Regions from separate parts of the Fictibacillus sp. KU28468 genome, predicted to be linked through region 2. Evidence: riboswitches for the same ligand, from Rfam matches in the RefSeq annotation. Region 2 holds a riboswitch; the other holds the start of a gene.
The links. A riboswitch is a leader RNA that binds a small molecule or an ion and turns the genes downstream of it on or off. The one in region 2 is predicted to bind ZMP and ZTP.
Positions count from the first base shown of each region.

Region 1: another riboswitch for ZMP and ZTP. It lies ahead of OKX00_RS14960 (bifunctional 5,10-methylenetetrahydrofolate dehydrogenase/5,10-methenyltetrahydrofolate cyclohydrolase); the one in region 2 lies ahead of OKX00_RS10745 (phosphoglycerate dehydrogenase).

Region 1 covers NZ_CP110666.1:2,885,311-2,897,500, forward strand. The annotation lists gene OKX00_RS14915 (serine/threonine-protein kinase) at 1-376, opposite strand, end outside; gene OKX00_RS14920 (YhjD family protein) at 430-798, opposite strand; gene OKX00_RS14925 (WYL domain-containing protein) at 821-1,024, opposite strand; gene OKX00_RS14930 (STAS domain-containing protein) at 1,138-1,971, opposite strand; gene abc-f (ribosomal protection-like ABC-F family protein) at 2,042-3,652, opposite strand; gene OKX00_RS14940 (N-acetylmuramoyl-L-alanine amidase) at 3,979-4,650, opposite strand; gene OKX00_RS14945 (MarR family winged helix-turn-helix transcriptional regulator) at 5,004-5,423, shown strand; gene OKX00_RS14950 (NAD(P)H-dependent oxidoreductase) at 5,511-6,089, opposite strand; gene mgtE (magnesium transporter) at 6,190-7,548, opposite strand; ZMP/ZTP riboswitch at 7,689-7,780, shown strand; gene OKX00_RS14960 (bifunctional 5,10-methylenetetrahydrofolate dehydrogenase/5,10-methenyltetrahydrofolate cyclohydrolase) at 7,834-8,682, shown strand; gene map (type I methionyl aminopeptidase) at 8,998-9,744, opposite strand; gene OKX00_RS14970 (TVP38/TMEM64 family protein) at 9,862-10,464, opposite strand; gene OKX00_RS14975 (pyridoxamine 5'-phosphate oxidase family protein) at 10,700-11,155, opposite strand; gene hpaD (3,4-dihydroxyphenylacetate 2,3-dioxygenase) at 11,311-12,190, opposite strand, start outside.
Region 2 covers NZ_CP110666.1:2,049,342-2,061,531, forward strand. The annotation lists gene OKX00_RS10675 (DUF2515 family protein) at 1-481, shown strand, start outside; gene OKX00_RS10680 (hypothetical protein) at 673-942, opposite strand; gene OKX00_RS10685 (hypothetical protein) at 981-1,103, opposite strand; gene OKX00_RS10690 (MerR family transcriptional regulator) at 1,296-1,805, shown strand; gene OKX00_RS10695 (YppE family protein) at 1,869-2,225, shown strand; gene OKX00_RS10700 (hypothetical protein) at 2,385-2,915, shown strand; gene OKX00_RS10705 (DEAD/DEAH box helicase) at 2,918-4,138, shown strand; gene OKX00_RS10710 (hypothetical protein) at 4,139-4,609, shown strand; gene OKX00_RS10715 (LysM peptidoglycan-binding domain-containing protein) at 4,678-5,460, opposite strand; gene OKX00_RS10720 (oxygen-dependent tRNA uridine(34) hydroxylase TrhO) at 5,626-6,537, shown strand; gene OKX00_RS10725 (hypothetical protein) at 6,646-6,831, shown strand; gene OKX00_RS10730 (peptide MFS transporter) at 6,891-8,279, opposite strand; gene OKX00_RS10735 (metallophosphoesterase family protein) at 8,482-8,979, shown strand; gene OKX00_RS10740 (hypothetical protein) at 9,164-9,391, opposite strand; ZMP/ZTP riboswitch at 9,565-9,643, shown strand; gene OKX00_RS10745 (phosphoglycerate dehydrogenase) at 9,771-10,970, shown strand; gene OKX00_RS10750 (DUF2512 family protein) at 11,026-11,382, opposite strand; gene mutM (bifunctional DNA-formamidopyrimidine glycosylase/DNA-(apurinic or apyrimidinic site) lyase) at 11,487-12,190, shown strand, end outside.

The sequences.
Region 1 (12,190 bases), 840 kb from region 2:
GTGCTTCATCCACGTCACGAATCACGTTTTCGGAAATTTTCACCCCTTTATGCAGGCAATCATAAAGTGTTATTCCTTCGATTCGCTTTAGGATCAAATGGCGTTCTCCATATCCGTAACAGCGTGAATACCCAGGGTGCTCACCCAGCTGCCGGTAAACAGATATCTCTTCAAGCAGGTCTTCATGATTTCTGCCGTAAATCTTAACGACTTGGTCAGGGAAATCAGGATGGACGAAAACGGCAGCATAATTGCCGCAGCCCAGAAGCTCCCACGGTTGAGGAGCAAACAGAACTTCCACAGGATCACCGGGATTCCTGCTAATTATTTTTACTTCTTGTGTTAACTCCTCTGATAACTCCGTATACTTTTTCATGATTCACCTGGCCCGATTCCTAAGTCTCTCGCCGAAAGCTTTGAACAGCTCTGCTATTTGCGCTCTATCATCGTACCAAAAAGAAAATGTTTCATCAGCAATTCTGCTTTATTTCGAAGATGGACGTTCGGGAATCTCATGACTTCCTGATATCCCCGGATAAAAATCTGATATTCTGTGATGTCATCCACTGGCCTTCCATCCGTTACTTTAATTTTACGGGCCATCATTTCTTTTTTTACATCTCTTAATTCAAAACTGATGGCATTCATCACGTTCTCGATGAGGGTGACATACGGCTGCCTTAATTTGAAAGGAGAAACGGCTATCACTTTTAAATCACGGTTAAAGATGGTGAGCAGCATAGGATACATAATATATTTATCTACTAGTATACGATCTCTTTCATCGCCATATAACATTTTTGTTCCTCCCGATCGCCGTTCAACCCGTTTTTCCGGCAACCGACAAAATATTAGACAGCTTAAACGTACGGATTTGTTTTCGAAGACAGCAATAGGCGGTTAACGTTTCTCCTTCACAAGAAACCGGAAAAACGTAACGCTGAGTAAACTGCCCGCCGCCAGACTGATAGATCATCATAAAGGGAGAACGTTCAGACACACAACGCATCAGCAATCGATTCATTTTAGCCACCGCCTTACCATTTATTTATTCATAGTATATGCGAACAAACGTTCTTTATGCAACTAGAAAAATATGCCTACCCTTAGTAAGGATAGGCATAAACCCTAATATTATTACACGCTTTGCAATAATCCTTTCTGTCCCAGTGCCTGATGAAGGCTTCCTGCGATGGAAAATCCCTCAAAGCTAATTCCCAGAGCAACAACGGTCTGAGCAAGTTCTGGCCGCATGCCTGTCAATGTTACCTCCACACCGAGAAGCTTTAAGGATGTAATCACTTGAAAAAGGTTATGGGCGACCATCGTGTCAATGATTGGAACACCTGATAAATCAATATAAAGGTGCTCAATCTGCATCTCCATACATTCATTAAGAGCGATCTCCATGATCAATTTCGAGCGGTGGGTATCAATGGGGCCGACGAGAGGCAGGACCCCGACGGTCTGCGTAAGGCGGACAACAGGAACAGACAGCTCTTCAAGTGCCTCTCTGGCCAAGTCGAGCAGATGATTATTATAGTCGACATAGGCCACACTGAAAGAATAAACCACCTTATCCAATAATGGATCAATAATAGTCACAGCCTTCATGACTGTATGGTTATCGTAATCATTTCTTTCCACTTCTTTTCCAATGAATTCCCAGATGATCGTCCGGTAAAGCCGTGTAGAATCGAGGGCTGTATCAAGGGACAAATTGATTTCTACCGCAATTTCCCCGCTTTTTTTTCCCCATTCTAAAAATCTTTTTTCTGATTGTTCGAGGTTTGAGAATAATGCTTCACCGATGAATTGAAACAGTTCGATGCGCCAATCGATTAAAAGCTGCTTTTGCTGGTCATTCGGCGGATTGATCCCATTCTTTATCCGATTCTGCGTTACGGCCTCAGCAAGTTCCACTTTATGCTGAATAATGCAGTCTCCCAGAGCTCTTAAGTTCTTGTCCATCGTCTACCCCTCATATCGTTTATATTGTCCTATCATCATACACTATAGAAGGCTTACAATAAACGATTTCCTACCTTTGACGACGAGCCTCATCATAAGTGCCTAAATATTCTTTGATCTCTCCTTCATGAACCCAGGCCACACGGTTGAAGAGCTTATTTAAGAAGTACCGGTCATGCGAGACAGCTACGACAGTTCCGTTATATTCTTCCAGAGCATCCTCCAGGACTTCACGTGAATCAATATCCAGATGGTTGGTCGGCTCATCAAGCAGCAGCAGATTAACATCCTGGTGGACGAGCTGTGCAAAGCGAAGGCGGGTATTCTCTCCTCCGCTTAAATCCCTCACCTTCTTGAACACGGATTGTCCATAAAATAAAAACTTGGCAAGCAAATGCCTTGCTGCCCCTTCATCAACAGGAACAGCTTCACGAAAAGCAGACAATACCGTTTCATCCGGGTGACTGTTCAGTCCGGTCTGGGAAAGGTATCCAAGTTTAACGGATCTTCCAATCTCAATAAGACCAGTGACTTCCTGCTCCCCTAAGATCGCTTTTAACAAGGTAGATTTTCCTGTCCCATTGTTGCCTACAATTGCAACCTTTTCACCAAAACGGATAAAAAGATCAACTTGTTTCAGTATTTCCCTGCCAGGATAGCTTGCCGTCACATCCAGCATAGAAAGGACTTCTTTTCCGCTTCGATCCTTCATCTGAAACGAGATTTCTGTCTTTCTGCGGTTAAGTAACGGACGTTTGATTTTCTGCATCCTTTCTATAGCCCGTTCCATGCTGCGGGCCCGTCTGTGAAGATCGCCATTGTCACCCCTGATCGCCCAGTCGCGCAGACGCTTAATGGCCTCCTGCATTTTTTTTATTCTTTTTTGCTGTTCTTGATACTGAGCAAATTCAGCAAGCAGGCGTTTTTCTTTTTCAGCTGAAAAAGCACTGTAATTCCCGTGATAGAGGATCACTTCTCCGTCTTCCAGATCATAAATTTTGTTCACGGTACGGTCCAGGAAATAGCGGTCATGTGAGATGATGACGACAGCCCCCTTGTATTTCAGCAAATAGTCTTCAAGCCATTCCATCGTACTTAAATCAAGATGGTTGGTCGGTTCATCAAGCAAAAGCAGATCCGGCTCCTTCAGAAGCAGGCATCCGAGCCCTGCCTTTGTCTTTTCGCCTCCGCTGATGGAAGAGAATGGCTGGTCTTTTACGGCTTCAAGACCGAGGCCTTTTACGATTCCGTTAATCTTGGATTCGATGGAATACCCCCCCATTTCTTCATATGTCTCCTGCAAACCATATAGCTGATTCAGCCATTTATCCAGCTGTTTTTCGTTTGGAGTCTCACTCATTTTTGCAGTCAGAGCATGTATTTTTTCTTGAATTTCATGAAGTTCAGAAAAGGACTGCATAAACACCTCATAAACCGAGGCATTATCCGATCGGACCGGCACCTGCTCCAAATAGCCTGCCGCCGATCCTTTCTTGAGATGAACACTTCCTTCGTCCGGATGCTCTGTACCTGCAAGCAGTTTAAATAATGTACTTTTTCCGGTTCCGTTACGCCCGATCAGGCCTATCCGGTCTGTGCTATGGATTTCCAGAGATATATTATTAAATACGGTATGTCCTCCGAAGCTTTTTGTGAGTCCGTTCGCGGAACAAATAATCATAGGTAAACACTCCTCAAATTTGGTGGTTACCCATTCTTCAAATAAATTAAAACACAAAAAACCATGGGCAAGCATACCTGCCCATGGTTGATCCGTTGATGAGGAATGGGTATGGAAAACTTACTGATGCACTAATGTTGTATAAATTTGGACAGACTTCTCCCGTTGACAGCTATTACATGTGTAATAGAGCGTACTTCAACCGTCAGCCAATCCACCATACAACGTACACCATTCAGCATTCCTACCCCTCCTTTCATCCAAAAGTATATTTGTTCCAATTATACCATTTTTAAATTTTGTATTGCAATAGGCAGCGCGCCATTTTATGAAGATTCATCCACATGAATAATCGCATCAAATCCTGCTTTAATGGCTTTCCGTGCTGCCTCTTCTGCATTCCCTTTTTGTTTAAAACAGCCAATTTGGACTCGATAGAGCCTGTCATGCTTTTTTTCGTTAACCCGATGCACGCCTTCTCCTTCCCTTTTTATGCTTTCCAATTGATCTTTTACATCCTGAAGAAAATCTTCAAAACTCTTCCCGTTCCTTTTTAACGCGTTCACAGGGTCTTTCCGCCTGCCGGGATCCAGCTGAAAATGTCCTTTAATATGCAGAGTGGGATTCCATTCATAGGTTTGGCACAGCCAGGAAAAAAACCAGACATATCGTTTGTATGCTTCTACCCATGAAATCTTTCCGCCGTAGCACAACTCCACTCCTATAGCCCAGTCGTTCGCATCAGACACCTGTCTTCTGACATGCCAGGCTTTCTCGCGCAGCGGGATGATGATCAGGATGTCCTGATCATCAATAAATACATGAGCAGAAGCGGCTAAATGCCTGCTGTTAAAATAGTTGAAATTTTGCAGGGCAGTGGAGCCTTCATTTCCAGTGTCATGGGCAACCGCGTACCTCGGTATTCTGTTGCCGCCAGGCCTGTGCCTCCACTTTTTATCAATCAGCATAGAAGTGATACTGTAACGATTCCCGACCAAACCTATCCCTCATTTCCTTTTTACCTATAAGTAGGCAAAAAAAAACAAAAGGAGCTGCCTTTACAGACAACTCCTCCGACTTTAATTCGCCGCGAACACCCACACCCAGTAGATGATTCCTGCGAGAAAACCAATTCCAAGCAGCAAAAACCATAATGTACTGTTTTTCATCTTCCAACCTCATTCTTATTTCATTTCCACTTCGAGGGTACCATATCGGAAACGAGAAAAGAAGTTCCAAAACAGGAAACTTTGTGTCAATAACAGATAAATGTTTGAGTAAATGGCCGCCACAGTATACTATATTTAATAGAAGCGTCAATATTGAACTAAACGTAGAATAGGTGAATGATATGAGTGATAAACGCACGGAATCTATTGCAGAGCTCGAAACCAGCTTCCAAACCGTCTTTCGGACTTTCAGGAAAGACATCAATGACCTTTTTTCTGATGACGTCCCCTCCAATGAGTTCGGAGTACTGAATTTGTTAAAAGATAAAGATTTCCTTACTGCATCTGAACTGGCAGCAGAAATGAAGGTGTCTTCAAGCCACATTACCGGAGTAACAGACCGTCTAATAAAAAAAGGTATGATCACAAGAGAACGTTCGGTTACTGACCGAAGAATCGTATACGTTAAAATAACAGAAAAAGGCCATTCTGTTGCAGAAAAACTGGCTTCCATCCGCCGGGGCTATTTCAGAGAAAAGTTCTCCGGTCTCTCTGATGAGGAAATGGAAAGAATGATAGACTATTTAAACCGAATGATTTAGTCTTAGAAAAGGCAAAAACACTTAACCAACAAGTGTTTTTGCCTTTTTCAGTGCAGAAATTTTAAATTCAAATTCTTTTCCGCACCTTTAGAAAGATGAACCTAGGCTTCGAACGCATTGCAGCATTCTTTCTCTCTCTGATTGGGGAGACTGGATTACGTTGCCAAAATAGATGGATCGCTTGACCTCCATTCCGCAAAATTCAAAAATACTATGATCCCGCGCCAGATTCATTGCATAATGCATACCGTTCTTTTCGTAGATCTCAGAAGGCGTTCCAGTCGTGCAGATTGAAACTGCAGATTTTCCTTTTAACTGCGGAATGGGTTCTTCTCCATCCAGTTCATAAGCAAATCCATAGCTGAATACCCTGTCGATATACCCTTTTAGCAACGCAGGCATGCCTCCCCACCAGACCGGATAGATGAGCGTAAGGCAGTCACACCAGGTAAGCAGCTCCTGTTCTTTTTTTATATCAGTGCTGTACATATAAGCCAGGGACTGTTCATATTCCTCCTGTGTCAGAACCGGCTGAAATCCAGAAGAATACAGATTTCTGACAGCCACTGTGTGCCCGCTCCTCTTTAATTCCTCTGTATAAGTCTCCAGCAAAGCCATGTTGAAACTTTCTTTAGCCGGGTGGCAGTACAGTATGACATGATTCATCTAATCTCTCCTTCCTACATTGACACGTATATGACACTTCGATTATTGTTGAAACCAGATAAAGCAGAGTAAAAACCCGCCGAGGGCGGCGGGTTTTGTTTCATATTAGATGAGAAATAAAGATCGACGCAGTCCCAAAATAGACAAGCAATGAAAAAATATCGTTGAGTGTTGTAATCAGCGGCCCTGAAGCGACGGCTGGGTCGACGTTAAAACGATATAAAAGAAGCGGAATCAGCGTTCCTGCAAGGGTTCCAATAATAAGAGTCAAAAACAGCGAGCTTCCAACCACCAATCCCAAAATGGCATTTCCCTGCCAGAAAAAAGCAACGAGTGCGATAAGAATTCCGCAGGTAGTGCCAATGATCAGCCCGACTCCAAATTCACGGAGGATGAGTCGCCAGACGACCTTTTTATCGATGTCATTGGAAACAAGCCCACGGACCACGACAGCGAGTGATTGTGTACCCGTATTTCCGGTCATTCCAGCGATCATCGGCATGAAGAATGCGAGCGATACTACCTTTGACAGCGTATCCTCAAAAGCAGAAATAATACTTCCGGAGATAATGCCGATGAACAGGAGCAAGATCAGCCACGGAAGCCGGCGGTAAGAAGCAACGAAGGCACTGGTGTTAAAATCAATGGATTTTCCCGAAGCTGATAGCTTTTCAATATCCTCATTCGCTTCTTCGATCAAAACATCAAGCACATCGTCTACCGTTACGATTCCAAGCAAAACATCATTATCGTCCACTACCGGAACAGCAATGAAATCGTACTTTTCAATCGTGCGGGCCACTTCCTCCTGGTCCATGTCAGCAGCAACAGAGATGACCCGGGTAAACATGATGTCTTCAATCCGGTCGTTGAGGTCTCCCAGCAGCAGATCACGATAGGAAACGACGCCGGCGAGCTGCTTTTCTTCATTGATGACATACAAATAATAAATATTTTCAGCAAATCCGGCGAACGTCTTCAGTTTATCGACCGCATCGCGAACTGTAAACATCTGCGGGATCCAGACGAACCGATTGGTCATAATCCCGCCGGCGGTGTCGGCAGGATATTGCATGAGTGATTGGACCGTACGGGATTCATCCGCCTTCATGGATGCTAGAAAATCCTGAATCTCTTCAAATGAGAAATTACTTAGCAAGTCCGCCAGGTCATCGTTTTCCATCTCATTCATGATATGGGATGATCGTTCGATTCCTAATTTATGAAGAATCTCGATTTGAAAATGGCTGTCCAGTTCCTGAATGAGAGAAGCAAGCTGCCTTGTTGTCAGGAACGTAAGAAATTTATGCCGGTGTTTCTCCGGCAGTGTCTTATAGACTTCCGCGATGTCGTATGGGTGCAGTTCGTCCATTAATTCCTGGAACTCTTTCTTTCGAAGTTCTTTTAAACTTTTTATAACAAAAAGCAGGATCTGATTTTCCGTCATTTCCTTGAACACGAATGTCACCCCCTTGATATCGTTCTTATTATATAAGAATCTCCAAGAAACTGCGAATGCAACATTGCTTTTCAAAAAACGTGTTCTGCTGTATTGAATCTGTGGGAAAACTTGATGTATAATGAAAGCAACATAAGAAATAAGAGGGCAGCAACTGACGAGAACGTGTGGAATTGACCACAAGGAAGCTGCATTTTTTTAACCTAAAAAGCCGTTCGTCTGGGCAAAGGTAAGGAATCACTGTGTATATTCCTTGCCTTTTTTCTATTCTCAGGAGGTAATTGGATGGAAAACAAGCTAATACTCGATGGCACCCGTGTCGCAGCAGAAATTAAAGAACAGTTAAAAGAAAGAGTTTCGTCATTAACCAGCCAAGGCACCACACCGTGTCTGGCAACTGTTTTAGTAGGAGAAGACCCTTCTTCTGCTACATACGTGAAAATGAAAGGCAACGCTTGTGAAAAGCTAGGGATCCTATCAAAAAGGATTCATCTTTCAGCAGAGATCACCACGGAAGATCTATTAAACACTATCCATGAATTGAATCAGGATGAGAACGTGCATGGCATCCTTCTTCAGCATCCTGTACCTTCCCATATTGATGAAAGAGCCGCGTTTGAAGCGATCGACATTGAAAAGGATGTGGATGGCGTAACGAGCTGGGGATTTGGACAGACTTCGTTTGGATTTGGCAGCTATCCATCCTGTACGCCTGCAGCCATTATGGCCATTATGGATTACTATGACATTTCGATTGAAGGCAAGCACGCTGTCGTTGTTGGCAGGAGCCCTATACTGGGCAAGCCGGTTTCCATGCTGCTCCTTAACCGAAACGCTACCGTAACCACCTGCCATTCCTACACTCAAAATTTGAATGAGATCGTAAAACAGGCCGATATTGTCGTAGCGGCCGTCGGAAAGCCTAAGTTCATCCAAGGAGATTGGATCAAGCAAGGGGCCGTTGTCATGGACGCCGGCTATAATCCGGGCAACATTGGCGATGCTGATTACGAAGAATGCGAGAAAAATGCCGGAGCCATCACCCCTGTTCCAGGCGGTGTCGGTCCAGTCACTATCGCGATGCTGCTGAAACATACAGTGGATGCAGCTGAGAAAAAAATGGAGAATAAGTAAAATAGAAAAAACTGATCCGTGAATTTTCGCGGATCCGTTTTTTTGTGGACTCCTTAGAGCCGCCAAGTTGACCATAAAGGTGTTTTGGCGGGTATTTTCTCCGTTTCGGCGGGTAAATGCTCTATTTTCGCGGGTATTTTCATCTTAAACAAAGCAATAGCTGAGTGTATGCTTTTCAGGCATACAACAATATGAAATCTCCCGTATCAGGTGGACATATTCACTTACTGAAGTTTCATAAGATAAAAAAACACGAAGAACCGGTGATTTTCCAGCCGGTTCCTCGTGTTTTTTTCTTTTTATTTACATTTCATATTATTGAGCCGTCAGAACGAGCGGACCTTCTTTTGTTATGGCAATCGTATGCTCATATTGAGTGGATAGCGAGCCATCAAACGTACGGGCGGTCCATCCGTCATTATCTATTTTCACATAGCGTTTGCCTGTGTTCAGCATCGGCTCGATCGTAAGGACCATTCCTTCTTTTAAGAGCGGGCCTGTTCCTTTTATACCGGCGTGCGGCACTTGAGGATCCTCATGCATCACCCGTCCGATCCCATGTCCGATAAACTCGCGGACGACTGAAAGCCCTTCTCCTTCTGCATACTGCTGGATGGCATGAGAGATGTCTCCGATCCGGTTGCCAATCACAGCTTTTTCAATGCCGAGATAAAGTGATTTTTCGGTGGCCTCCATCAGATGGCGCGCTTTTTCAGATACTTCCCCTACTGTATACGACCATGCGGAATCAGCAAGCCAGCCGTTTAATTTCACGACCATGTCAATCGTCACGATGTCTCCTGATTTCAGTTTCTTTTTGTTCGGAAAGCCGTGGCAGATGACATCGTTCACCGAAGCACAAGTGGCAAAGGGATATCCCTGATAACCTTTTTGTTCAGGAGTTGCTCCGTGTTCTTTAAGAAACCTCTCCACAAAAGCATCAATTTCAAGTGTTGAAATACCCGGCTTGATGAGTTTCTTGATTTCTTTGTGGCAATTCGCCAGCAGCTGTCCGGCTTTGTGCATTTGTTCAATATCTTTTTTTGACTTATAAGTAATCATGAGTATCCTTTCCCATCCTGCAAATAAGTAAGGTGTAAACTTACTATATTCTTTGTTTATCTATTTGTTCCCAGCAAACTTGCTAAAAACAGCGCAAGGCGCAAATCAATGGTTGATTTACGCCTGATGGCTTTGTTTCATTCTCGATTCGACAACTTTTCCGCCAAGCCAGAGGACTAAGATGCCAAATACCGTGAGCCCTAGTTTCAATGGATTTTTTATCACATCCAAAAAATCATAGCCGATGAAGGAGATGATGGCGATCATTACGAGCTTCCCAAGAGCTACGGATAAAACGAATGTCTTTTGGTTGATCCGGGACAAACCGGCAATGACATTGATCAAAGCAGAAGGCGTAAATGGAAAACAGTAGATGAGGAAGAGTGTGCCGAAACCACGGCGTTCCATCCATCCCAGCAGCTTTTCAATCTTATGATGCTTTGTAATAAAATGAAGAAATCTTTGCTGGCCCAATTTCCGTACCAAAAAGAACACAATAATCGAACCGATTACTGCGCCCAGCCAGGAAAAGAGGGCTCCCAGCCAGAATCCGTAAGCCGCAGCGTTTCCAGCTACGATAATGAACAGCGGCAATACGGGAATAATGGCCTCAAGCAGCGGGAGAAGCACGCCGGGCAAGAAGCCTAAATCCCGGTATTGCTCTAAAAAATGCAGTATGTTTTCCTGCGAAAGATAAGTTTTCCACTCACTCCAATTCATAGCCCGGTCTCCCTTCTATATAGCTATCATCGTTTCCATTACAGCCTTTATTTAATCTCATTATGCCCGTCTAAATTATCGCCAAAATTAGACAGACTTTTCACCTAGTTTACCATATTCACTCAATTAGTCCTAGTAAACACGCAACAAAAAACCATCCATTCTGAAGTGACCCCAAAAAGTTAGACAGCTTTTTGGGGTCACTTCAGAACGAACGGATAGTTTTTTTGCTATCTTATTTCATTAGTGCTTCGTATACCTGCAGATCGAGTTCTTTTGCCTTTTCCGCGTTCGTGGTCTTTTCATACTCCGGTTCCTGAACAATCTTTGCTCCCCAGAACATACTTTCAAAGACATGATCGATCACCACTTCAATCTTGGCAAGTTTTAGTGGCACACCTTCCATTTTTTCCTCAAGAACAGCAGCTTTCCCATTGATGGAATACACGCTCTCCAGTCCGACAATGGTTAAGACAACCTGTGGATTCTTCTTAATGTTAGCCACAATTCTCGAGTTGTTCGTTACTGTAAACCTGATTCTTTTTTCGTCACAGCTTTTTACCCATGATATGGCAGAAATTCCTGGGGCCTTCGTTTCTGCATCAACCGTACCGAGCAGCACAAGTTTCTCCCCCTGCAGATATTCAAAAAGTTCTGTGGAAAGCTGAGCAGGTATTTCCGGTTTGGCCATTTGAAAGTGCTCCCTTCTTCATCCGAGAATTTTTATGTACCATTTTATCTTCTCATAAACTGGTTTGGTAAGTAACGGATACAGCAAGAAATTTCAAAATAAACTGTCATAAGATAACTACTCTTATGACAGCTCTTCTCTATTTCCACGCTGTATCATGTCACAAAATCAGGTTTTTGCTGAGCAAGGACGGCTTTAGACTGTCCGACAGGCAAGCCGCTCTCCTGCTGAATAAATTCCGTTGCTTCTTCAAACCAGCTGTCAGGTGCCTTATGCCCCCAGAACGTCTGGCGCCGGGGGTCATTAATATCCCATTTAACCGGCTCAAAATCAGGGTCGCACGTTAAATAGTCTCCATTATATAGTTCCAGCCGGTTTCCATCAGGATCCCGAATATAGAGGAAAAAGGCGTTCGATAAACCATGGCGACCAGGTCCCCTCTCGATACAATCGGCATATCCCATGCTTGCCAGCACATCACAAGAATGAATAAGGCTCATGGGATCAGAAAGCCAGAAACCGATATGATGCAGACGGGGCCCCTCTCCGTTCATAAAGGCGATGTCGTGGACAGAGGGTTTGCGATGGAGCCAGGCAGCCCATGTTCTGTCGTCCTCTGTAGCCGTATACTCTGAACAGCGGAAGCCAAGTTCATCAGTATAAAAAGCGACAGCCTTCTCCACATCAGGTACCATGCAGTTAACATGGTCAATCCTCTGGATACGTGCTCCCTTGTATAGATCGTACTTTTGCAAGCAGCGTTCCACCGTTTCCATTTTTGAAAAGAATTCAAGCGGCATGCCAGAAGGATCTGTTGCCTTAAGAACGCGGCCCAGCGCTCTTTGCTTACCCGCCTCCTCCCACTGCGTAAAAAGATTTCTTCCTTTGAAAAGTTTCTCAATCTTCTCAAGATCTTCTTCATGCCAAACTTTATAGCCGATGGAATGGACACCTGGCTGATCCGCTTTCTTCAGTACGAGGCAATGATGACAGTGTTCTTCCAGGCCCCTTAAATAAATGTGCTGTCCGTCGCCT
Region 2 (12,190 bases):
AGTTTTTCTTTCCATGCCGTATCGGCTCCAGAATTGGCTCCATTTCAGTACAGTTTTGTTACCGACATTAGAGGGAGATGTGTTCGGCTTTTCTGTACACGGTTTCCGTACGATTAAAAATCGCATTCTGCTCGGAAGAAGGCTTGCATGGCTGCTGTTTCAATCTCCCTACCAGACATTGTTTTTTGATTTTGCACAGATGACTCCCCATACAGGCTCACGCCACGATTATGAACAGTACGTCTATCCGAACCGCGAAAGGCTGCCGCAGCTGCTCCGGCTGATCTATCCGCTCGTTGATCACGGCCGGCCGTCCCTGCCGGACTGGAGTAAACGAGTAAAGAACATGGATACCTATTATCGAGACTTTTCTATTCCTCGGCAAATCAACCTGACGGAGTGGTACCACAAAAAAGAGCTGGAGCTGCAGATCGGGATCCTGTTGGAAGAACTCCTGTTTAAAGATAGGAATTTGAAATAAAAAAAGGTGATCTGGCTTCCGCTGTTAAAGCGGGCAGGATCACCTTTTTTGCTTTTATTAAGAATGGATTGATAGCCTAAAGTCTGAACGAGTGGTTCATCCTTTTAATCCAGCTTCAATGGACGCGTCACCCTTTCTTGATCCAGCTTCAGCGCCTAGAGACTCGGCCGCTTCACTTTTACATCTCAACACTAAGAGCGTGCTGATTTGTAAAAGTTCCACCAACTTTCGTCTCTGACCAGGGGCTTCAGCCTTTCTTGATCCTGCTTCAACGGCCAGACCCTTGAGTCGCTTCGCTCTTTTGCAGAAAACAAAAAGCGTTTTATGCTCAAGAACTCCAGGGCTTGCGGGGTCTGAACAGCCGTTTCAGCATTTCTTGATCCAGCTTCAGCGCCTAGAGACTCGGCTGCTTCACTTTTACATCTCAGCACAAAGAGCGTGCTGATTTGTAAAAGTTCCACCAACTTTCGTCTCTGACCAGGCGCTTCAGCATTTCGTATTATGTAGCCGGATAGTTGGGGCCTTCCAGCTTTTTGTCGCCGTGTCCTGTTTCTTTTTCCTGTTCAGGTGCGTTTGTCATTTTTTCCTGCTCCTGCTCCAGGCTGTTTTCGTGTTTTTCCATAATCGTTCACCTCCTGATTGTAGTGTTAGGCAGGAGGACCTGTTTCATACGGAGTGAACAGTGTCGAAAGGAGGATATTTTTAAGGAATATCACTTTCTTTGCCGAATCGCTTCTAGTTTTGTCACCTATGAAGGGAATCAAAAAAAGGTACGGAATTACTACCATATAAGAAAACGGGGAGGGAATTAGAAATGGAAATGGTGTTTAAAACAAAAACGGTTTCGGAAGAACTTGGTGTCAACCCCACTACCATTCAGCGCTGGGTCAAACATTTCAATCTTACTTGCCAAAAAAATGACCATGGTCATTATCTGTTCTCTGAGCAAGACATAGAAGATTTGCGTGAGATAAAAAAACAGCTGGACGCCGGGCTTCTCATGAACGATATCCAGATCGCAGCTCAGGTGAAATCTCCAGTGGTTCCGGTGAAGGCCGAGAGGTTTGATGAACGGTTCGAGAGTCTGATGGCACAGATCGAAAAGCTGGAAAAAAAGATCGAAGAAAAGGCAGACGACGTATTGTCCTATCAAGTTCTTCAGCATGCTACAGAGATGGATGACATGATGAAGCGTCTGATCAAAATTGAAGAGAAGATTGAAGATATCGAAGTGAAGCTGCTGAAGATGCCGCAGGGCACAGAAGAGACCGCTGGATATAAAAAACCCCGGAGGAATTGGCTCGTCAGTCTTTTTACCCTTTAACTTTAATGAACCTCGTGCATTCTATTCTTTATTTTGGTAGGATAGAAGAGTCAGGGGTGAATTATGGATCGCTTAAATCAATTAACGAGAGAGCTTTTAGATGCCAATCGGGAAGCTTTTGATCAATATATCGAAAAAACAAAAAAAGAAGGCTATGAAGTAGACTTTTATGGAGAGGTCAAGCCCTTTACCGACCGGATCCGCACGATGGCGGAAGAGTGGAAGAACCTTTCCTTGCCATGGGTAGCGGCTAACCAGCCCAAATATATTCACGTTAACCAGATTAATGACACGTTTGATAACTTACAGTTTATTGCGGTATTTGCATTTCAGCCGGATACGAGGGAGAAACGGTTCACCGAGATGGTCAAATCCATCGATTACGTCCTGAGTACCATGCTGGATCGGCTGCATTCGTAAAAGACGGAAAACTAAGCCGTCTTTTTTATTTTGTCTGTTTCAAAAAAGAGAAAGAGTAGCGTACGGAGATGTATGAAGGTAAAATGAATGTATTCATCCAGAGCCAAATATAATTTCACGTACCGTATTTTAAGACTATAAAACAAAGAAGGTACTTACATGATTGATCCCACGATCTATGAAAATTTAAAAATTATACTGGAAGGGATGGTCTATGACCTTGATTTTGACGGGAGCTTAAAGGTTACGAACCGCCGTGATCTGGTCGATCTTGCATCTCTCAGCAGAAAATACAATTTAGAAGTATTTATAACAGAAAAAACAGGACAGGGAGTAAAGGTAAAAATTGAACTTGCAGCAGGTTTAGAAGACCTTGCAGATGAAATAATGGAAAAAGAGACAGCGAATACTGGATGCCGGTTTTCTGTGACCTATTATTTAACGGTGCAGGATATTGAAGCAGAGTGTTCAGAGCTCGGTGAAACCTTAAGAAGGATATGGAAGCCTTACGGTGAAGTCTCTCAAAAGGTTTCATATATCTATGGGTTGCCAAGAGGCAGCTACCATAATGAAATTTTAATAAACATAGACAGCAAATTGCATGAAGAAAACAGCGAACAGCTTGAGGATTACTTGGAACGCATGATGGCTTCATGTAAACAAATTTTTCATAAAGGGGAAAATAAATGAGTATGACTACACAATTAAAGGAGTTGCAACCTTTCCTGCAAGAGAACTGGGAAAATGCGGCTTTTGAAACACTGACTCCAGTACAGGAGCAGATGCTGCCGAGTATGCTTGGAAGAAAAGACTTAATCGTTGAATCTCCGACTGGAACAGGCAAGACACTGGCTTACTGTCTGCCGGTATTGCAAAACATAGACAGCAGTTCATCTTCTGTACAGGCAGTGGTCATTGCGCCAACAAAAGAATTGGTCATGCAGATTCATACCGTTTTTCAGGAATATGCTCAAGGAAGCGGAATCTCAGGAACAACACTGATCGGCGGAGTAAACGTACAGCGGCAGATCGATAAGCTAAAGAAGAAGCCACAGTACATCATCGGGACACCGGGAAGGATTCTTGAGCTTTACAAAAATAAAAAGCTCAAGCTTCATGAGGTGAAGACGATTGTAGTGGATGAAGCAGATGTCGTTTATGATATGGAATTAATGGACGAGGTTCAGAATATTGTTAAAGGGACGATGAAAGACCGCCAGCTTGTTTTTGTGTCAGCGACCATTTCAAAAAAATCAGAAGAGCTCGCAAAGGAATGGATGAATGAGCCTCTTTTCATAAAGGTTGAAAGGGATGCATCTGCTGCAAAAAAAGTACAGAATCTTTACCTGATTTCTGAAAGACGTGATAAAATAGATAATCTCAGGCGCATTATTCGACACCATTCGAACATGAAGGCTATCGTGTTTTTTGGTGATAGCATGCATCTTGAAGAGATTGCTGCAAAAATGGTTTACAGAGGTATTACCGTAGGGGTGATCTCTGGACAAGCGTCCAAACAAGAACGGCAAAAAGTGATGAGAGAATTCCGTGCAAGTGATCATGCATTGCTTCTTTCAACAGATCTAGCTGCGCGCGGACTGGATATTAGCGGACTTACACACGTCATACATTTTGACCTAGCAGATTCAGAAAAACAATACATTCACCGTTCAGGAAGAACAGGCAGGATGGGCCAAGAGGGAACCATCATTTCTCTAGTGACCGAAAGAGAAGAGAACGTGCTCGTAAAATGGGCGAAGAAGATGAACACCCACCCTCAAAAAATGGTCTTTAAAAGAGATCAGCTCGTCCCGCAGTCGCATAGTACACAGCAAAAAACGGACAAAAAAAGGCCGCCCAAAAAGTCAGCGCCCCAGCGAACTCATAATTTTACAAAAAAGAAGGGGAAATAATTGCTGGAGAATGAAAAACTAATTTCTAGAATCAATAAAATGGTGGAACGTTTTAACTTATCAGTTGATGTTCAGATCGAGGCCAAATATCCGCTCGACCGAAATATCGGCGGGAAATATAATGCCGGAGATCATTCGATAACATTGTATCTGGAAGAAATTCAATCTCAGTGTCAGTGGATGTTTCCTGAACAGGATGTCCTGCTGGAGTATGCCCTGGTCATCTTTGCTCATGAAGCGGGCCATGCCACAGATCCCTATTTGCAAAAGCTAGTGGAACTGTACGATGATACAGAAGATGAACTGAAAAAAAGAAAGATTGAACTGATAGTTGAAGTTCAGGCCTGGAAGATTGCGAAGGCCCTCGTCAGGGATGTGCCAGATGGACTCTTCAACAAAATAAAAAGGATTTCCTTGGAACATCATTATAAAGCGGTTTCTGTTCGCATGGATGATGCGGGTGTCGCTTAAAGCTCATATATAAAAGGTCCAGTGCTGATCAAACAGTACTGGACTTTTTTGTGAGAATCTAACGTTTTTTATTGAATGAACATTTGGACCCAGGCACCATTGTAGTACCCGACGCCAATCTGGCTATACTTGCTGCTTAAAATGTTTTCACGGTGACCTGTACTGTTCATCCAGTCCTGCATCACCTGCTGGGGAGAACGTTGCCCTTCAGCGATGTTCTCACCGGCGGCTGTATATGAGATGCCGAATGTTTTCATCATATCAAAAGGCGAGCCGTAAGTTGGTGAGGTGTGGGAGAAATAATTCCGTTCCACCATATCTTTTGCTTTGATCTGGGCGACATTGCTTAGTTTCTGGCTGAGAGTAAGCGGAGTGAGCCCTTGTTTGTTCCGTTCCTGGTTAACGAGGCTGGCCACTTCTTTGGCGTTAGCGCTTACATTAACCTGCTGGCTTGGAGCCGACTGGCTGACAGTCTGACTTTCTGTTTTGTTGCTTGCTGGAAGCTCAATCGTTTGCCCGGGATATAGCAACCTGGGATTCTTGACTTGCGGATTTTCCAGAATCAAAGATTGGATGCTTTGTCCATATTTTTTTGAGATGGTATAGAGAGTGTCTCCGAAGCGGACGGTATATAATGCTGAATGATCAGGAATATAAATGACTTGTCCAGGATAGATCATCGTTTGGTGCAATTGATTCATATTCATTATAGTTTTAACGCTTGTCTGATGGGATTGAGCAATTCTATAGATGGAGTCTCCCGGCTTTGCAGTATATGGACTTGCTGCAAAAGCGGCAGTCGTCATACTCAGAAAAGCGGTAAAACTTAATGCGGCCGTTTTAAAAAACATAGTTCCTCCTTATTAAATGATTCTCACAATTCAAATATTCACACATCCAGTAAATGAAAACAACTGGGAATCAAAGGGAAATCGTTTTCATGATACAATCTGCCTTTTTGCAATAATATTTGTTATGATAGTTGAGTTGAAACTAAGATAATGGAGTGAAAATTAATGAGTTACCAAGTGTTGCTGTTTTATAAATACATCACGATTCAAGATCCAGAGCAATTCGCTGCTGAGCATCTTGAATTCTGTAAATCGATAGGATTAATGGGAAGGATCCTTGTCGCAAATGAAGGGATCAACGGAACGGTATCTGGAACGACCGATCAAACGGGCTTATATATAGAGCATATGAAAAATGACAGCCGGTTTCACGATATCGTATTTAAGATCGAGCAGTCTGAAACCCACGCATTTAAAAAGATGAAAGTTAAATTGAAAAGAGAGATTGTAAACCTAAACTTGGATGACGATGTTAACCCGAATGAGCTGACAGGCTATCATCTTGCGCCAAAAGATTTTTATGAAGCAATGCAACAGGAGGATGTGGTTATACTCGATGCCAGAAACACCTATGAATATGACCTTGGCCATTTTAAAGGCGCCATCCGGCCTGATGTTGAAACGTTCAGAGATTTGCCAGACTGGATCAGGCGAAATTTCAGCCAGTACAAGGACAAGAAAGTGCTGACGTACTGTACGGGAGGCATACGGTGTGAAAAGTTTTCGGGCTTCTTATTAAAAGAAGGGTTTCAGGATGTCTCCCAATTAGAGGGCGGAATCATTTCCTATGGCTATGATAAAGAAGTGAAGGGAGACCTTTGGGACGGAAAATGCTATGTCTTTGATGAGCGCATCTCAGTACCGGTCAACAGAGCAGGAACAGAAAAGGTAGTAGGCACATGCTATCATTGCGGCAAGCCCGAGGAACGCTATGTGAAGTGCGGCAATCCGGAATGCAACAAACACCTGCTCATGTGTGAAGAATGTGAGCACGAGCATAAGCGGGCATGCAGCACTCATTGCCGGGACCATAAGGACAACCGCTATGTAAAAGAAAACCGTTCGATTGAAGCCTAAATGAGTACCGGGTACCCTTTAATTTAGAGAGGGTACTTTTTTTATACTGGAAGGCGTTTTCAATAGGTGTATAATATAGGCAGAGACATCAAGAAAGGTGTGTATTCAATGATTGATGTGGAATTCCCGGAAAATAAGCTTGAACTTCTGCCAGCTGTCTTCATCTTCATCATTTTTGTGATTCTGGCGTGGATGACGGTTAAATTTCTTAAACAGTTACATACAAAGGAACTGAAAAAAGCTGAAGCAGCAGAAGCTAGAATGAAAGAATTTGAACTTCAAAATAAGCATTAGTACGCATTAAAAACAGGCAGCCGGCCAGGCTGCCTGTTTTTAATGCGTAATTACATGTTTTATTCAGCTGCCATTTTCACAAGTTTTTTAGAAAGGCTTAGGAGTATAAGACCAAGGAAAATGGTAACTCCGCCGATGATCATGAATACTTCAAAGTATCCTAATGATGCAGTAGTAGAAGCCAATTGTCCGGCAAGGATGTTGGCGAAACCAGATCCAGCAAGCCAGACACCCATCATAAGGGAAGCCAATTTAACTGGAGCGAGTTTACTGGTCATGGACAAACCAACCGGCTGTAAGCAAAGCTCACCGATCGTATGGAGGAAATAAGTCAGTACCATGAAGATCATGTTTGCTTTAACTGCTGAAGAATCGCCGGCTCCTGTTTGAATAAGAGCAGGAACAAGAACAGCAAAACCAGCACCAAGCAGCATCATACCAATTGCCATTTTCGTAGGAGTTGGCAGGTCTCCGCGTTTTGATTTTGATAATTTAACCCATAAGATAGAGATGATTGGAGCAAAGATTACGATAAACAATGGGTTAAGTGACTGGAACCAAGAAGTCGGAACCGTCCATCCAAATACTGTACGGTCAATGAACTTGTCCGTATAAAGGGTTAACGAGCTTCCGGCTTGTTCAAAACCTGCCATGAAGAAGATAACAAAGAACGTCAGAATTACGATAACTTTCACTCTGTTTTTCTCCACTTTAGTAAGAGGTTTCTTTTTCACATTATCGCTGACAGTATTTTGAGCAGCTCCAACCGGCTTTTTGCCGATATCGCCTAATAATTTGTTTCCAAGAAAGTTGAATAGGAGCTGGCCGATAATCATTCCGATGGCCGCCGCTAAGAATCCAAATTTAAATCCGAAATGCTCAACACCATTAACTGTTGTTTTAAAGAAATCTTCAGCAAGAAATCCTACAATGAGTGGAGAGAAGAATGCACCAATGTTGATTCCCATATAGAAAATAGTGAACGCAGCATCTTTACGGGCATCATTTTTAGAGTATAGATCACCAACAAGCGTAGAAATGTTTGGTTTAAAGAAGCCGTTTCCGATGATCAACAATGCAAGTCCAGCGAAGAATGCAGGTTTACTCTGATTGGCAAACAATACAAGGTTACCAAGCGCCATTGTGACACCGCCTATGGTAATCGCAAGTCTTTTGCCCAGGAATCGGTCTGTTAAATATCCGCCTATCATTGGTGTGAAGTATACAGCACCGGTGAAGAATCCATAAATACTCATGGCCACGCTATCACTCATGCCTAGACCGCCGCTGATCAGCGATTTAGTCAAGTAAAGGACCAGAATGGCTCTCATGCCATAATAGCTGAACCTCTCCCACATTTCAGTGAAGAAGAGCAAGTATAATCCAGGTGGATGTTTCTTTTTTGTATGGAGCTGAATGTCCTGCTCCACTTTTACAGTTGCTTCCATCATGATGCCTCCAATTTGTTTAATCTATAAATATTTTAATTTACTAAATATTTAGTAGTCAATAACAATTAAATGGAAAAGCTATTATAATTCAATTGTGAAAATAATGAATATTTTCACGAAAAAGCGCTTTCCTTGATATCACTAAGGATTACGGCCTATGAAAAAATGACCAAGTGTGAAAAAGAAGGAGAAAATTTTTATGAAAATTGTCGTGATAGCTGACACCCATATGCCCAAAAAGTCCAAAAAGCTGCCTGAAAGGCTCCTGTGTGACCTGGAAACTGCCGACCTCATTATCCATGCTGGCGACTGGAATACGTTAGATTTATACAATGAGCTGCAATCCTATGCACCTGTCAAAGGAGTGACAGGAAATGTGGATGGACTGGAAATGAAAGGACTTCTAAGTGAGAAACTCATCCTTGAAATCAATGGATACAAAATAGGCATCGTTCATGGACATGGAAAGAAACAGACGACAGAGAAAAGAGCAATCACTGCTTTTCAGGATGAAAAAGTGGACTGCATCATTTTTGGCCACTCCCATATTCCTAAGAACTATATGTTCAATGAGATTCTTATGTTCAACCCAGGTTCACCAATTGATAAACGTAGAGAAAAATATTTTTCTCACGGCATCCTTACAATTGATCAGGAACTAAAAGGTAAGCATATATTTTATAGAGATAAAATTTAACATTATTAACTAATAAGCAGTTTATTCCTATTCTCGCCGAAATTCAAATATTGGGATTGAACGCCTAGAACTGAACCGTAAAACCTTAAAACAGTTCCGATCATATAAAAAAGGGGCTGTCCAGAAAGTCGAAAATTGACCTTCAGGCAGCCCCTTTTTGGCTTAAAAAATCTTCAATGAAAAGTTAATTGAAGTGGAAGATGCGAGACTCCTCGAAAATGAATTTCACATTTTCTTCGTGCGATATAACGCTGCCGAAGCCTTCCTTGTCCTGCGGGACTCGCGTGACAGGTGAGACTCCCGCCGGTGCTTGCACCAAAAAGTAGGCGTTCACGCCGGTAAGGCTCACCGCACGCCCCGCGAAAGTAGGAGCTCGCGCCGGTAAAAGCGAGAAGCCTGGAACGGAAATCAACAGCTTACAGACTTCTTGGACAGCCCCACCTTTTCCGCTCAAGAGGGTTAACGGAAAAGCCTTAACATTGGTAGGGATTAAGAGAATTCGATAGTCTCTAAATAAAATGTTTGAATTTTTAATATACAGGTGTTGATAGCTGCCTGAAAGTTTGTTAGTATAAAACAAATTAAAAGGCTATGTGTAACTGGCGAAACGCGGATAACCGCGAGGGAGCACATAGTGTCGCAGCCGTTCGCCTGGGCAGAGGTAAGGAGATTTTTTCCCTTACCTCTTTTCTGTTTATTTGAGGAAGTATAGGGTAATTCGCAAGTTTCCTGCTTTACTTTTGGTAATTTGATTAAAGAGGAAACCATCATAAAAAAGAGGAGAGAACAAAATGACGACAATCACGCTAGAAAAAGGAAAAACCATCAAAACCTTAAATAATATAGCGGAAAGCGGTCTGAAGGTATTCAACAAAGGCAGCTATATTATAGACAACGACAGTGACAATCCTGAAGCGATCGTTGTTCGCAGCTTTAACATGCACTCTTTAACATTTGGAGATGAACTCAAAGCCATTGCGCGGGCTGGGGCGGGAGTTAATAATATTCCGGTTGAACTATGTACTGAGCAAGGAATTGTTGTTTTTAACACTCCTGGAGCTAATGCGAACGCGGTAAAAGAAATGGTACTGACATCATTAATGGCTTCATCCAGGAACCTTTTTGCCGGTGTGGAATGGACAAAGACTTTGGAAGGCGAAGGTGAACAAATACCAAAACTTGTAGAAGCAGGAAAGAAACAATTTCTTGGAAAAGAAATCAAGGGAAAAACGTTGGGTGTAATAGGTTTAGGTGCAATCGGTGCACTTGTAGCGAATGATGCGCTTGATTTAGACATGGATGTAATTGGGTTTGATCCATTCATCTCCGTGGATACAGCCTGGAACCTGTCCCGCAATGTCCAGCGGGCGATGACGCTTGAACAGTTATTTGCCGAATCAGATTATCTTACAGTACATGTTCCTTTAACGCCTGATACAAAAGAGATGTTTAATCAGAAAGCGTTCAATGTTATGAAACCGGGAGTCCATATATTAAATTTCTCTCGCGGAGAGCTTGTGAACGAAAAGGATATGGAAATCGCACTCGAAAATGGAATCGTCGGCCAATATATTACTGACTTTCCGAATGAAAATGTGCTGAAAATGAAAAATACTGTTCCGGTCCCACACCTTGGAGCTTCCACGAAAGAATCAGAGGAAAATTGTGCCATTATGGCGACCCGCCAGGTGAAGGAATTTTTAGAAACCGGAAACATCAGAAACTCCGTAAACTTTCCAAACGCTTCCCTTCCTTATACAGGAAAGCTGAGAGTGGCAGCTTTCCACGAAAACGTACCGAATATGGTGGGCCAGATCACACTTGCTGTATCAAGCTATAATTTGAACATCGCTGACATGGTTAACAGAAGCCGAGGAGGATACGCCTATACGATGATTGACATTGACAATAAGGTAAACGGCGAGGTAATCCCTGGTTTAGAAGATAAGATCAAAGAAATTGACGGCATCATTACAACGCGTGTGATCTAAAAACAAATAAAATTGTAAAGAAAGCCTCAATTCCTTTATGGAATCGAGGCTTTCTTTATATAGGTTCACTATGAGCTTTATGAGAAGCCAATAAATAACGGTGCGTAAAAAATTCGAGGATTCCCAGAAAGACACTTGTTAAAAGAGCGCCAAACCAAGTAACAGAAGCTTCCCATTGAAAGTTTGAGGCATAATAGAGAATGATACAGGATACCGCCACATCAATGAATACACTGATCCAAAGAGCCCCTTTGCGAAGGACAAAGTATTCGACTGCGACTCCAGGAATTGCAAGCGTCATTCCCACCACAATGATTTGCCAATAACTCTCGAAATGTACACCTGGAAAGAAAAAAGCAGCGACGAATAAAACAATGGGAATCGCAATAAGTTTTATGATCAAACTGGTCATATTTAACCTCCTGTCTGCTGATATTGTAACCACGATCTTTTGTCTCAATTCAGCAAAAATGAAGCATACTAAACATCAGCTGAAAAAAGACAGGAGTGGAGGACATGCCAGAACTTCCAGAGATGGAGAATTACAGGATGGCGTTATCCCGCCAGTTGAAAGCAAAGCCAATTACACAGGTGGAGATCAACCGTAAAAAATCCATTAATAAAAAATCGGAGATCTTTGCAGCAGAATTGCAGGGAGCGGTGGTTACTGATATAAGAAGGCGGGCTAAGTATTTGATTTTTCAATTGAGCACCGGGAACGCACTGCTGCTCCATCTCATGCTCGGCGGGTGGATGTATATTGGAAATGATCAAGATAACCCTGATCGGACAAAGCAAGTCATTTTATCCTTCGGCGATAAAAGGCTTTATTTTATTGGGTTACGGTTAGGTTATCTTCATTTGCTGAAGGGGATTGAACTTAAAGAAAAATTGGAAGAGCTGGGTCCAGAGCCTCTTAATCCCGATTTTACCCTTGAAACGTTACAGGAACGCCTAGGTACGAAGAGAGGGACATTGAAATCCATCTTGATTGATCAAAAATTTCTGGCAGGAATTGGTAATTGTTATTCAGACGAAATATGCTGGCAGGCCAGACTGCAGCCGGAAAGAAAAGCCAGCGAACTTAATGCAAACCAAGTTATTGAACTGTATCAAGCGATTGGGCCGGTTTTGCAAAATGGAATTCAATTTGGAGGATATATGGAAAATCCGCTGTATGCTGGCGATTCGAAAACAGGAGGATATAACAACCATTTGCT